2 regions of the Mesorhizobium sp. M1078 genome follow, and region 2 is predicted to be linked to the other one. Evidence: predicted binding sites of a transcription regulator. Region 2 holds the regulator's gene; the other holds the start of a gene.
The links. Region 2 encodes LexA, which represses DNA repair genes until DNA is damaged. Its sites were predicted from a motif close to TGTTCNNNNTGTGTTCNG; they were not measured.
Positions count from the first base shown of each region.

Region 1: a site for LexA is predicted at 1,565-1,582, ahead of NKH38_RS04650 (PA0069 family radical SAM protein). Genes of this name have one in related genera too.

Region 1 covers NZ_JAMYMP010000002.1:95,862-101,715, forward strand. The annotation lists gene NKH38_RS04640 (hypothetical protein) at 1-749, opposite strand, end outside; gene NKH38_RS04645 (glycosyltransferase) at 1,003-1,506, opposite strand; gene NKH38_RS04650 (PA0069 family radical SAM protein) at 1,657-2,811, shown strand; gene rnhB (ribonuclease HII) at 2,966-3,664, shown strand; gene NKH38_RS04660 (F0F1 ATP synthase subunit B) at 3,911-4,402, opposite strand; gene NKH38_RS04665 (F0F1 ATP synthase subunit B) at 4,413-5,012, opposite strand; gene NKH38_RS04670 (F0F1 ATP synthase subunit C) at 5,105-5,329, opposite strand; gene NKH38_RS04675 (F0F1 ATP synthase subunit A) at 5,398-5,854, opposite strand, start outside.
Region 2 covers NZ_JAMYMP010000018.1:15,150-21,003, reverse strand. The annotation lists gene kynU (kynureninase) at 1-37, opposite strand, end outside; gene NKH38_RS21825 (GntR family transcriptional regulator) at 205-969, shown strand; gene lexA (transcriptional repressor LexA) at 1,175-1,957, shown strand; gene NKH38_RS21815 (ComEC/Rec2 family competence protein) at 1,951-4,407, opposite strand; gene NKH38_RS21810 (hypothetical protein) at 4,588-5,349, opposite strand; gene arr (NAD(+)--rifampin ADP-ribosyltransferase) at 5,569-5,854, opposite strand, start outside.

The DNA.
Region 1 (5,854 bases), on a different contig from region 2:
TGGTGCTTGAGACTGCGCCTGTTGTGGCTGCCTTTGACATAGACATGCGGACCGGTGCCGGCATCGCAGGGTTTCAGATAGAAGAAGAATTTCAGCATCCGCCAGTCGTCGAGATCGAAATGATATTTGCCGAGCGAGGCAAGGTTCTTGTCGGCGTCGGAAGCCTCGCCGGTCGGAAAGCTCCACCAGACACGCGTGGTGATCAGCTTTGCCTGCCCGCCCAGATAGTGCTGGGCGATGTCGAGCAGCAGCGGGTCGTTCTGGATGGCGAGTGCCGCCTTGCAGCCGAGGATGCGCTCGAAATAGTGTCCGCTGAGCAAAGAGCGGCCGAACCGCTTCTCGGCTTCTGCGTGTTCTCCGGGCATGAATTCGAGCCGGCGGTCGAAATTGCCGAAGCACGGCGTGCTCTGAGCAAAGCTGGCGATCTCTTCGTGGATTGCCTGCGGAAGGACCAGTCCGGAGAACAGGCCATCGGTGCGCAGCGCCGCGACGATCGACTTGAGGTCGACGCCCCTGAACATCGTCGCTCCGGCACTCTGCGCGGGGCGCGCGGCTTTGGCGCCAAGCCAGTGCAGCTTGCGCGCCGGCATGGTGCGGGCAAGCACGAACATCGGCAGCCATGCGGGATTTTCGCGCAGGTCGGACAGATAGGTCGGGATACGCACCGCAATGCGGCGGAGCAGGCTGCCGTTGCGGGCAATGGCTTCCAGACTGGGGGCGCCGGATTTGTCAGGGGACGAAAGGTTCATCGGGGTCCTCAGATATGAACGGCAGCAACGACGACGCGGCGCTTGCTTACCGCTCCGGCACTACCCAAACCCCGATATCCCGCATCAACGGAATGCTAATCCCGCGTCAGCTTTTGTGCAATGCACAATAGCTTTTTGCGGCGAAAAAGAGGGATGGTGCTGCGACCGTGCCAATGCGGATGAGACGCCGACGCTGCCCCTCATCCGCCCTTCGGGCACCCTTCTCCCTGGGAACGGGGAGAAGGGAGAAACATCACTTCTTCGGCGCCAGCCAGATTTCGGCGTCGAGCCGCCTGGTGGCGAGACCGCGCGCAAGGGCTTCGGCGCTGTGCGCGTTCTTCGACAGGGCAGCGGCCTGGCGCTTGCTGATGACCAGCCCTTCGGCCAGCGCCCGGTTGCCCGAAAACACCCGTGACAGGAACGGCGTGCGGCTGCCGCGCGCACGGGAAAAGCGCGCCGGCATGGTTTGCCGCGCCGTGTGAGCGACGACGTCGTCGATCCAGCCGTCGGCCAGCCTTGCGCCGGGTTCCAGAAACAGCAGCCAGTCACCCTTCGCCTGCCTGATTCCCGCGGCAATGCCGCCGGCCACGAAGTGGCAGCCGGCATGATCGGCAACCCGATGCGTCTGGTCGGTCGAGCCGGTGTCGCAGACGATGACATCGCGCACCACGCCCTCGACCGCGCCGCCGATCAACGAGGCGAGCGTGCGGGCAAGGCCTTCTTCGTCATCCCGGGTTTCGATGAGAACGCTGAGCATTTTTAGCCGAATAGCGGAAAGCCCGGCGCAGCGCCAGTTTCGCATGGCCCAACGAAAAAGTTCTTGCTTTGTTCTCATCCGGGAAATAGGATTATTTTCATGAACAGAGCGATTCGACAGCCAGCCGACAGTCCTTGGGAAAGGGCAAAAATGGAACATATCGTGCGTGCGGACATTGCTGCTTTCGGAGCAGGGCGAGCCGAGATGGCCAATGCGATGATCGATCAGAGCGGCATGCGCGTCCGGCCGGATCGCAACCGCGGCCGTTCCGCGGGCATCAACCCATCCGGCCGGTTCGAGCCGGTCAGCCGGCATGTGTTCGACGACGGCTGGAATTCGCTGGAGGAATTGCCGCCGTTCAAGACCGAAGTGCAGGTCGAGAAGCCGCGCACCATCATCACCCGCAACGAATCGCCCGACATTTCCTTCGACCGCTCGATCAACCCCTATCGCGGCTGCGAGCATGGCTGTGTCTATTGTTTCGCCCGGCCGGCGCATTCCTTCATGGGCCTGTCGCCGGGGCTGGATTTCGAAGCGAAGCTGTTTGCCAAGCCGGATGCGGCGCGGCTGCTCGACAAGGAACTGTCGAAGGATGGCTATCAGCCGCGCACCATCGCCATCGGCACCAACACTGATCCCTACCAGCCGATCGAGAAACAATACCGGATCATGCGCGAGATCCTCGAAGTGCTGGAGGCGCGCGGCCATCCGGTCGGCATCGTCACCAAATCCCATCTGGTGACGCGCGACATCGACATCTTGTCGCGCATGGCCGAACGGGGCTTGGCCAAGGTGGCGCTGTCGGTGACAACGATGGACCGCATGCTGGCGCGCACCATGGAGCCACGCGCGTCGACGCCGACCAAGCGGCTTGAGGCGATCCGGCAGCTTTCCGATGCCGGCATCCCGGCCTCTGTCATGGTGGCGCCGATCATTCCCGGCCTGACCGACCAGGAGATGGAGCGCATCCTCGATTCGGCACGCGCCGCAGGCGCCCGCGAGGCCGGCTATGTCATCCTGCGCCTGCCGCTCGAGGTGGCGCCGATCTTCAAGGACTGGCTGCTGCGCCATTATCCCGACCGCTACCGGCATGTGATGTCGCTGATCCGTTCGATGCGCGACGGCAAGGACTATGATTCGGAATGGGGCAAGCGGATGAAAGGCGCCGGCCCCTATGCCTGGCAGATCGGCCGGCGCTTCGAGATCACGGCCAAGCGGCTCGGCCTCAACGCCGAGCGGCGCACGCTCCGAACCGACCAGTTTGTCGCCGCCGCCAAGGCGACCGAGCAGCTGATGCTGCTCTGAGAGTAGCGCCTGCCCTGCCCTCGTGGTTGGCAGGCGACCCAAGAATCCCGTCCGGCCTGTCCCCCGGCCTGCAGACGGTGCCCTCCCGGTCTTGCCCCACTCGACCTTGGAGGGACTTGCGGAGAATCGGAGCCGATGCGAACCTCGCCGCAACATGGCTCGCGCGCGTTCCGATTCTCCGCTTCTTTTCGAAATCGTCGAAAAGCCCGACTTCTCCTTCGAGACGAAGGCGATGGCTGAAGGCCTTTGGCCGGTGGCAGGCATGGACGAGGCCGGCCGCGGTCCGCTGGCCGGGCCGGTGGTGGCGGCGGCGGTGATCCTCGATCCCGCCAACATTCCCGACGGGCTAGACGATTCCAAACGGCTCAACCATTTGCAGCGCGAGGCGCTGTTCCTGAAAATCCTGGGGTCAGCGCTCGGCGTGTCGATGGCCTCGGTCAGCGCCGAAGGCATTGACGGCAGCAATATCCTCAAGGCCAGCCTGGAAGCCATGCGCCGCGCCCTTGCCGGCCTGCCGATCCAGGCAAAGCTGGCGCTGGCCGATGGCCGCGATGTGCCGCCGGGTCTCCTCTGCGAAGGCCGCGCGCTGATCAAGGGCGACCAGCGCTCGCAATCGATCGCCGCCGCCTCGATCGTAGCCAAGGTGATGCGCGACCGCATGATGTGCGGCTGCGGCAGCCATCACGAGCGCTACGGGTTCGAGGTCCACATGGGCTACGCCACCGTGCGGCACCGCACCGCGATCGAAGCGCATGGGCCGGTGGCAAGGCTGCACCGGGCATCATTCGCGCCGTTCAGGCTGGGTGGGGTTGAGGTGGTTGAGGAAGAAGGGTTTGTCGGGTTGGACAGCTAATCTCCCCCCTTGAGGGGGAGATGGCCGGCAGGCCAGAGGGGGGCGCCGCGCGTCAAGCGCTAGCCCTTCTTGGTCGCAGAAAGAGCGTCGCGCCTGGTCGAACGGACCCCCTCTGTCGCCTTTGGCGACATCTCCCCCTCGAGGGGGGAGATCAGGCGCACCACCGCCTTCGCCAATCTCCGTCGCCGCTCAACAAAAAAGCCGCCAGGTTGCCCGGGCGGCTTGATGTCAGCGAGTTAACCCCGCTCAGTTCAGCCTGGCCTTCACGTCCTGCAGCGCGGACTTGAAAAGATCCGCGCCGGCCTTGGCGTCGATCTTGCCGGCGAGCAGCGTGCGGGCCGCCTCGACGGCGATGTCGACGGCGCTGGCGCGCACTTCGGCGACGGCTTCGCGTTCTGCCTGGCCGATCTTCTGCTCGGCAAGCGCAGTGCGGCGGGTGACATAGTCTTCGGTCTTCTTGTGCGCCTCGGCGGCAAGCATGTCGGCCTCGCGCTTGGCGGCAGCGACGATGGCTGCGGCCTCCTGCTCGGCTTCCTTGCGCTTCTTCTGGTACTGTCCGAGCAATTGCTGGGCCTCTTCGCGCAACCGGCGGGCTTCCGCAAGCTCGTCGCTGATCTTGATCGCGCGGGCGTCGAGCGACTTGGCGATCAGGCCCGGCACCTTGATGTAAACGGCAACGCCGAGGAAAATGACGAGGGCAACCGTTGCCCAGAGCGTTGCGAGAGATGTGGCGTCCATAATGTGCTCCTCACCGGGCCACGGATTTGACCGCAGCCGAGATCTCGGCCTTGCTCGTCTTGCCGCCGACAAGCGCATCGACGATGGCTGAAGCGGTGTCCTCGGCAATCGTGCCGACTTCCTTCATGGCGTTGGCCTTGATGGAAGCAATGCTGGCCTCGGCCTCGCCGAGCTTCTTGTCGAGGGCGGCCTCGACCTTCTTGCGGGCAGCCTCGGCTTCAGCCTTGGCAGCGTCGTTGGCCTGCTGGCCGATCGCGTTGGCCTTGGCCTTGGCTTCCGCCAGTTCCTGCTCGTAAGCGGCAACGGCGGCGTCGGCCTCGCCCTTCAGCTTGGCGGCCTGGTCGAGGTCCTGCGTGATGCGATCGCTGCGGACGTCGATGATGCCGCCAAGGCGCGGCATCACCACCTTCTTCAGGAACAAATAGAACAGCCCGAACGTGATCGCCAGCCACAGAAGCTGGGACGGAAACGTCGCCGGATCGAATGGCGGGAACGTGCCGTGCGCCTCGGCAGGCACGCCGGTGCCGGAATGCGTGTCGCCTTCCGTACCGGTGTGGGCGCCTTCAGCGGCGGGTGCGGACTCTTGCGCAAACGCAGATGTCACGAACATGGACTATCCCCTGATATCAGGCATGGCCGCAGGAATGCGGCCAGCCAATTCTTCCCAAAGCTCGTCCGACCGATAATTGGCCGAACAGGGGCTCAGCCGAACAAGGCGAGAAGCGCGATGAGAAGCGAGAAAATGCCCAGAGCTTCGGTCACGGCGAAGCCGAAAATCAGGCGGCCGAACTGGCCATCGGCGGCCGACGGATTGCGCAGGGCGCCCGCCAGGTAGCTGCCGAAGATGTTGCCGAGGCCAATGCCCGCGCCGCCCATGCCCAGGCAAGCGATACCGGCGCCGATGTACTTTGCTGCTTCTGCGTCCATTTTAAACTCCTTTGGATCTGTAATTCCGTTGCAATTCCATCCGGCGAAAGATGCCGGAAATTCTAAGGTCAGTGCCCGGGATGCAGGGCGTCGTTCAGATACATGCAGGTCAGCACCGCAAAGACGTAGGCCTGCAGGAAAGCGACCAGCAATTCCAGCGCGGTCAGCGCGACTGCCATGGCCAGCGGCAACACCGAACCGGCAACGCCGACGGCGCCGAGCGCGCTCAGGCTGACGACGAAGCCCGAAAACACCTTCAGGGTGATGTGGCCGGCCAGCATGTTGGCGAACAGACGAACCGAGAGGCTGACCGGGCGCGACACGAAGGAGATCACCTCGATCAGCACCACCAGCGGTAACAGGAACACCGGAACGCCGTGCGGCACGAAGAGCTTGAGGAAGCCCAGACCGTGCTTCGTGAAGCCGTAGACAACGACGGTTCCGATCACGAGGGCTGCGAGGCCGAAGGTGACGATGATGTGGCTGGTGACGGTGAAGAAGTAGGGGAAAAGGCCAAGCAGGTTG
Region 2 (5,854 bases):
TTGCTTCGATTGTAGCGAGATCGGGTGTCGTGCTCATGATCCGGCGCCCCTCCATGGACAAACGCGCGCGGCGGAGCCTGCCGCCCAAACATGCCGGCGATCTTGAGTGGTCGCCCTTGAACTGTCAAACATTATATATAATTCACCCATTGAAAGGCTTTGATATATAATGATCCGCCGAGCGTTTATGACTGATGGATCACGATGCTGGATGACGAGCAGACCTCGAAGACGGAAGTGGCCTATCGCCTGCTCAGGCGCGATATTCTTGCGACCCGGCTGGCGCCTGCCGCGCCGTTGAAGCTGAGCACGTTGCGCAACACCTACGGCATCGGCTGGACGCCGTTGCGCGAAGCGCTGTCGCGGCTGGAGGCGGAACGGCTTGTGACCGCCATCAGCAACCGCGGGTTTGCGGTCGCTCCCGTCTCTCGGGCGGAGCTCGAGGATCTGGCGCGTGCGCGGCTGGTGGTCGAACTGCCCCTGCTGGTGGAATCGATCGAGAAAGGCGACCGTGAGTGGGAAGACGCGGTCGTTGCCGCCCACTATCGTCTCTCACGGTGCGGGTCTGTTCTCGACGATCCATCGGATGATGCGGTCGACGCGTGGTACGAAAAACACGATGCCTTCCATGCGGCGCTGCTCAGTGCCGCGACATCCAGCTGGCTGCTGCGCTTCAATGCAACGATTTCCGACCAATTGCATCGCCATCACCGCTTTCTGGGTCTGGCCCCCACGCTGCGCGCCGCCGCCGGCCGCACGGATGGGCACCGGAAGGCCGTGGCGGCCCTGCGCGACGCCGTGGCGATCGAACACCATACCGCCCTGATGGAAGCGGCCCTCGATCGCGACGTCGAACGTGCGAAAACTCTGATGACCGCTCACATCGGCTCCACGCTGCAGGTCTATGCCCAGAGCGAACCCGGCGCGGATGCTGCGCAGCCCCGTCCGAAAGGGAAGCGGCGATCGTAACCGACGACGCAGGGCACTTTGTCTTCGTTTCACCCCGTTGCTGGCAACTGGGCGCAGGCGGCGCTCGCAGCGCCGAACGTTACGCTGAACAAAACGTCAACACATTCATTAAACTTTAAAAGGTTGCGGAACACAACTGGAACAGATAGTGTTTGTTCTGGGTTTGTTTTTTCCGATTCTGGTTTCAGAACCCTTGGGGGCCGCGATGCTGACGCGCAAACAACATGAGCTTCTGATGTTCATCCATGAACGCCTGAAGGAGAGCGGAATCCCGCCGTCCTTCGACGAGATGAAGGAAGCGCTCGACCTCGCCTCCAAGTCCGGCATCCACCGACTGATCACAGCGCTTGAGGAGCGCGGTTTCATTCGCCGGCTGCCGAACCGGGCGCGCGCGCTGGAAGTGCTGCGGCTACCCGACTCGATCGCACCAGGCCTCAATGCGGCGAGGAAGTTTTCGCCGAGCGTCATTCAGGGCAGTCTTGGTCAAACCGGCCAAGGGCAAGGCGGCCAGGGACAAGGCGCGTTGGGCCAAGGCGGTCTCGGCCGCCAGATCAGGCCGGGCTCGCCGTCGCGTTCGATGTCGGCCGGCAATGACGATGCCGTTTCCGCGATTTCAATCCCGGTTATGGGACGCATCGCCGCCGGCGTGCCGATCGACGCCATCCAGCATCAGACCCATTCGATCTCGGTGCCGCCCGACATGATCATGGGCGGCGAACACTACGCGCTCGAGGTTAAGGGCGATTCGATGATCGAGGCCGGCATTTTCGATGGCGACACGGTCATCATCCGCAATGCCGACACAGCCAGCCCCGGCGAGATCGTGGTGGCGTTGGTCGACGATGAGGAAGCGACCCTGAAACGCTTCCGCCGCAAGGGCGCCTCGATCGCCCTGGAAGCCGCCAACCCGGCCTACGAGACCCGCATTTTTGGACCGGACAGGGTGAAGGTGCAGGGCAAGCTTGTCGGATTGATCCGGCGCTACTGAGCCGGCTTGGGTTTGTACTTTTCACGCTGGTTGTAAGGCGGCAGGCCGCGCGCTTCGCGGGAGAAGCGGCGTTGCTCGTGCCAGGGGCGATACGGCTTGTCGACGGCGAAGCGGATGGTTGGCGCTGCCGCTGCCGATTGCGGATCGAAGAAGACGGCGGCGCTGCCGTCGCGGGCCAGCTGTTTCTTAGTCACGACCAGCACCAGCGGGTCGCGGCACGGATTGTAGGCGGTGGCGTCATCGATGACGATCAGGCTCGCGAAGGCACAGGCCGGCCGCGCCGTCTTGCGGTCTTTCGCAAGCGCTACAATGGCTCCGGAAGGGTGCCGGGCGATACAGAGATCGCCGGTGCAATAGAAGGGCGAGCCGGGCGGCAGATCGAGCGGATCGAGATCGAACCGCGTATCTGTTGCCTCGAAAATCTCAGGTGGGATAATGGTTTCGGCCCGCAGCGCCCGTTTCCAATTGTCCGTGGTGAATTCGTTGGAGCGTTCGCGGTTGAGGGCGAGTTCGCCGCCACCGATCGGCATGGCCACCAGATGCGCATCCTCGGATATGAGCACGTCGGGCGTAAGCACCTGCGGCACCGTCAACAGGCCGGCCAGCGCGAAAGGCACGGCCGCCAACCTGAGCCAGGTGGTGGCCATGGTGGCGATGACGAGGGCGACCGCCACCAACAGCACCGAGCGGATGGAGATCAGCCCGACGGCGTCGACCGGCGAGCGCTCGGAAATCCAGGCCGATATAGCGATCATCGCCATCAGACCCTTGCCCATCACATAGAGGAGCGGCCCGTCGGCGCCGAACGGCATCGCCAGTGCGCTGAGCACGGCAAAGGGCATGACGATCAACGAAACAATCGGCATCACGGCCAGATTGGCGATCAGGCTGAGCGGCGACACACGCTGAAAATGCCAGATGGCGAACAGCAAGGTTGCACTGCCGGCGATGATCGAGGTCATGGCGAGGCCGCCCATGGCCAGCGCGAATTTTCGCGACAGGAAGCCGACGAAGGAGCGCTTTGCCAGCGGCGTTCTCACCTTGTCGGCGCGGTAATCGGCCCAGCCGGCATAGGCGCCGACAAGGGCGGCAGTGGCGGCAAACGACATCTGGAAGCTGGGACCGACCACCTCGTGCGGCGACACCAGGATGACGGCAATGGCGGAGATCGCCAGATTGCGCATGGTGAGTGCGGCGCGATCAAACAGCACGGCGACAAGCATGACCGCCAGCATGATGAAGCTGCGCTCGGCGGCAACCACGACGCCTGAAATAACGAGATAGGCGGCGATCGAGACAAGCGCTGCCGCGGCCGCATATTTCTTCACCGGCCGGCGCGAAGAGAAATCGGGAAACAGCGCAAAGGCGCCACGCAGCAACGCCATGATGGTGCCGGCAACCAGCGCCATGTGCAGGCCGGAGATGGAGATGATGTGGTATATGCCGGTGCGCCGCATCGCTTCGTTGACCTCGTCCGGGATGCCGGCGCGCACCCCGACAATCAACGCCGCGGCAATCTCGCCTTCGGCGCCGCCGATCTTGCCCCTGATATGGTCGGCAATGTTTTCGCGCGCGTTCTCGATTGCCGAGGAGAGCCGCGCGGCCAGCGGCGGCGGTCCCTGCGTAGCAATGGTTTTCGGATTCCCGAGAAAGAAGCCGCTGCCGCCGATACCGGTGAAATAGCTGTCGAAGGAGAAATCGTAGCTCTCCGGCCGCACCGGACCGGTCGGCGGCAACAGCCTGGCATAGCCGGTGATCAGGGAGCCGGCGGTCATATCGGCGGGAACGGTCCGCGCCGAGAGCCTGACCCGCTCCGGGGCGTAGCGCAACTCGGGGTAAGCGGTCGAAACCACGTCAAGCGTCAGCCTGATGCGCCCGCTCTCCATCTGTTCGAGACTGACGACGCGGCCGGTCAGCCGTGTCTGGATCTCGGAGCCGAGCATCTGCGTTCCGGCGCGCCAGGTCTCGACCTTGGCGGCGACGACGCCGAGCGCGCACAGCATCGCGGCCATGCAGAACAGATGCGTCCTCGGCCGAGGTCGCGTGGCGACAGCGCAACATGTCACCAGCACCACAATGGCGATTGGCTGCGCAAAGCCGGGCTCGCCGGCCAGCGAGAAATAAATGATGACGCCGGCCGCCAGGAAAACCGGCACCAGCAGGAAGGCGACGCCCCGGTCGAGCTCCGCGTTGGCGGCCGCGGCAAGGCTGCGGCGGAGCGCGGGCCATGACGGACGGCGAAGCCGTCTGCGCAGACGGGCGATAGATCCGGGCGCTGTGACTTGCGCCGGCAAGGCGTGACCGGGCAGCGCAGGCGCGACGCCGGGATGCGGCTCCGGCAGCGCGAGGGGCAGCGGCTCGGCATAGGGACTATCGGCAAACAGCGAGCGTTCGCTGACGCTTGCCTCGGCGCCTTCGCCTTCCTTCGTGCCCCGGCCACGTCCAGCCATCGGGTCTGCCCCTTGCGCCCCAGACCTCCCATGCTACATGAACGCGCAAAGTGCGAAAGTCCGTGTGTCGTGCGTTAGAATCAAACCCACCGCGCTTTCACTCCTCTCGAAAGTCCTGCAGCAAGGCGCGCCGTAAGTCCTCCTCAAGCATGAACACACCGACAACCCGGCGCTCAGTTGTCACGTTCCTGTGAACGAAACACTGAGAATGTAGTCCGCGTCGTGAAGGAAGCCGCGAAAATTGGAGGCGGCGAGGACCGCCCTTCTAGCAGCAGAGACGCCCGGGATATGTGCCCTTAGCTCGCCAATTGTGCTTTTTAGCGCTTTCAACGGGCCAGGAAGTATGTAGACTTTGGCATCCGGGTAGACCATGAGCATCTTGCGGAGATCAGACGTCGATCCGCGCACGCTATCGACCATACCGCCGAGAGTGTGGACATCTCCAGAGGCGAGGCCCCTGATTTGCTGAGTGTCGCCGTTGGACGCTCGCACCACCATAGGGTTTTGGAATTTCTGGAGCAAAAGTTCGACTAAGCTTTGCAGCATTGCATCGAGATGACGATCCGCTGCGTCACTCGCAAAGATGCCAGTTTGAACTTCAATGAAGTGCGCCTGATTTTTGGCCTCCAGAGCTTGCTCCTTAGCGACCTCTCTGCTTTGGACAAATTCCTGCCGGGTAAGTTGTAGCTCCTCACGCTGTAGGGCGAGTTCTCCCGATTGCACCATGGTGGCCACGGCCAGCCATAGAAACGCAGGAGGGGCGAAAACGCCGGTCAGCACAGCCGCGAAATCATTCAGGCTAAGTGGCGTCTTGAACTCAACATAGCCTCCCGACGCCAGCGCCCAAGCGACAAGCAGAACGTAGATTCCCGTCACGATCCAACCGCCGGCCACCCAGCGCGAGCCTTTTGCCTTCCTTGGCGTTTCTGACACTTCACTCATCTCACCCCCAATGACCAATTCCCTTGCTGTGGTCTCTGCCAAATGGCGTTGCACGGAGCTACAGGCTTTAGCTGAATTCACGGTGCCTTCGTGCCCCCGGCCACGTCCAGCCATCGGGTCTGCCCTTGCGCCCCAGACCTCCTATGCTACATGAACGCGCAAAGCGCGAAAGTCCGTGCGGTCGCGTCCACCGCGCCGGAATTGACTCGCCAAGGACGCTCAATCCTCAATCATATCCCGGCCCTCCGCCCTCAGGCGAGCAAGCCCATCGTGCATTGCCTTCAATTGTTCGGGTGTATGACCCTGCCATTCAGCGAGCTCCCCCAGGATGAGTAACGGATCACGGGAGCGGTAGGATTTCGTCGGATTACCGGGAAATTTTTTATCGGTCAGGTTAGGGTCATCCATGAAAAACCCCGTCGGCTTTACGATGTAAATCCTTTGACGACCGTCACCCGTTGCAAGCTCTGCTCCCCAGATGGCGGCTTCCAGTGTCTGGGTGAAA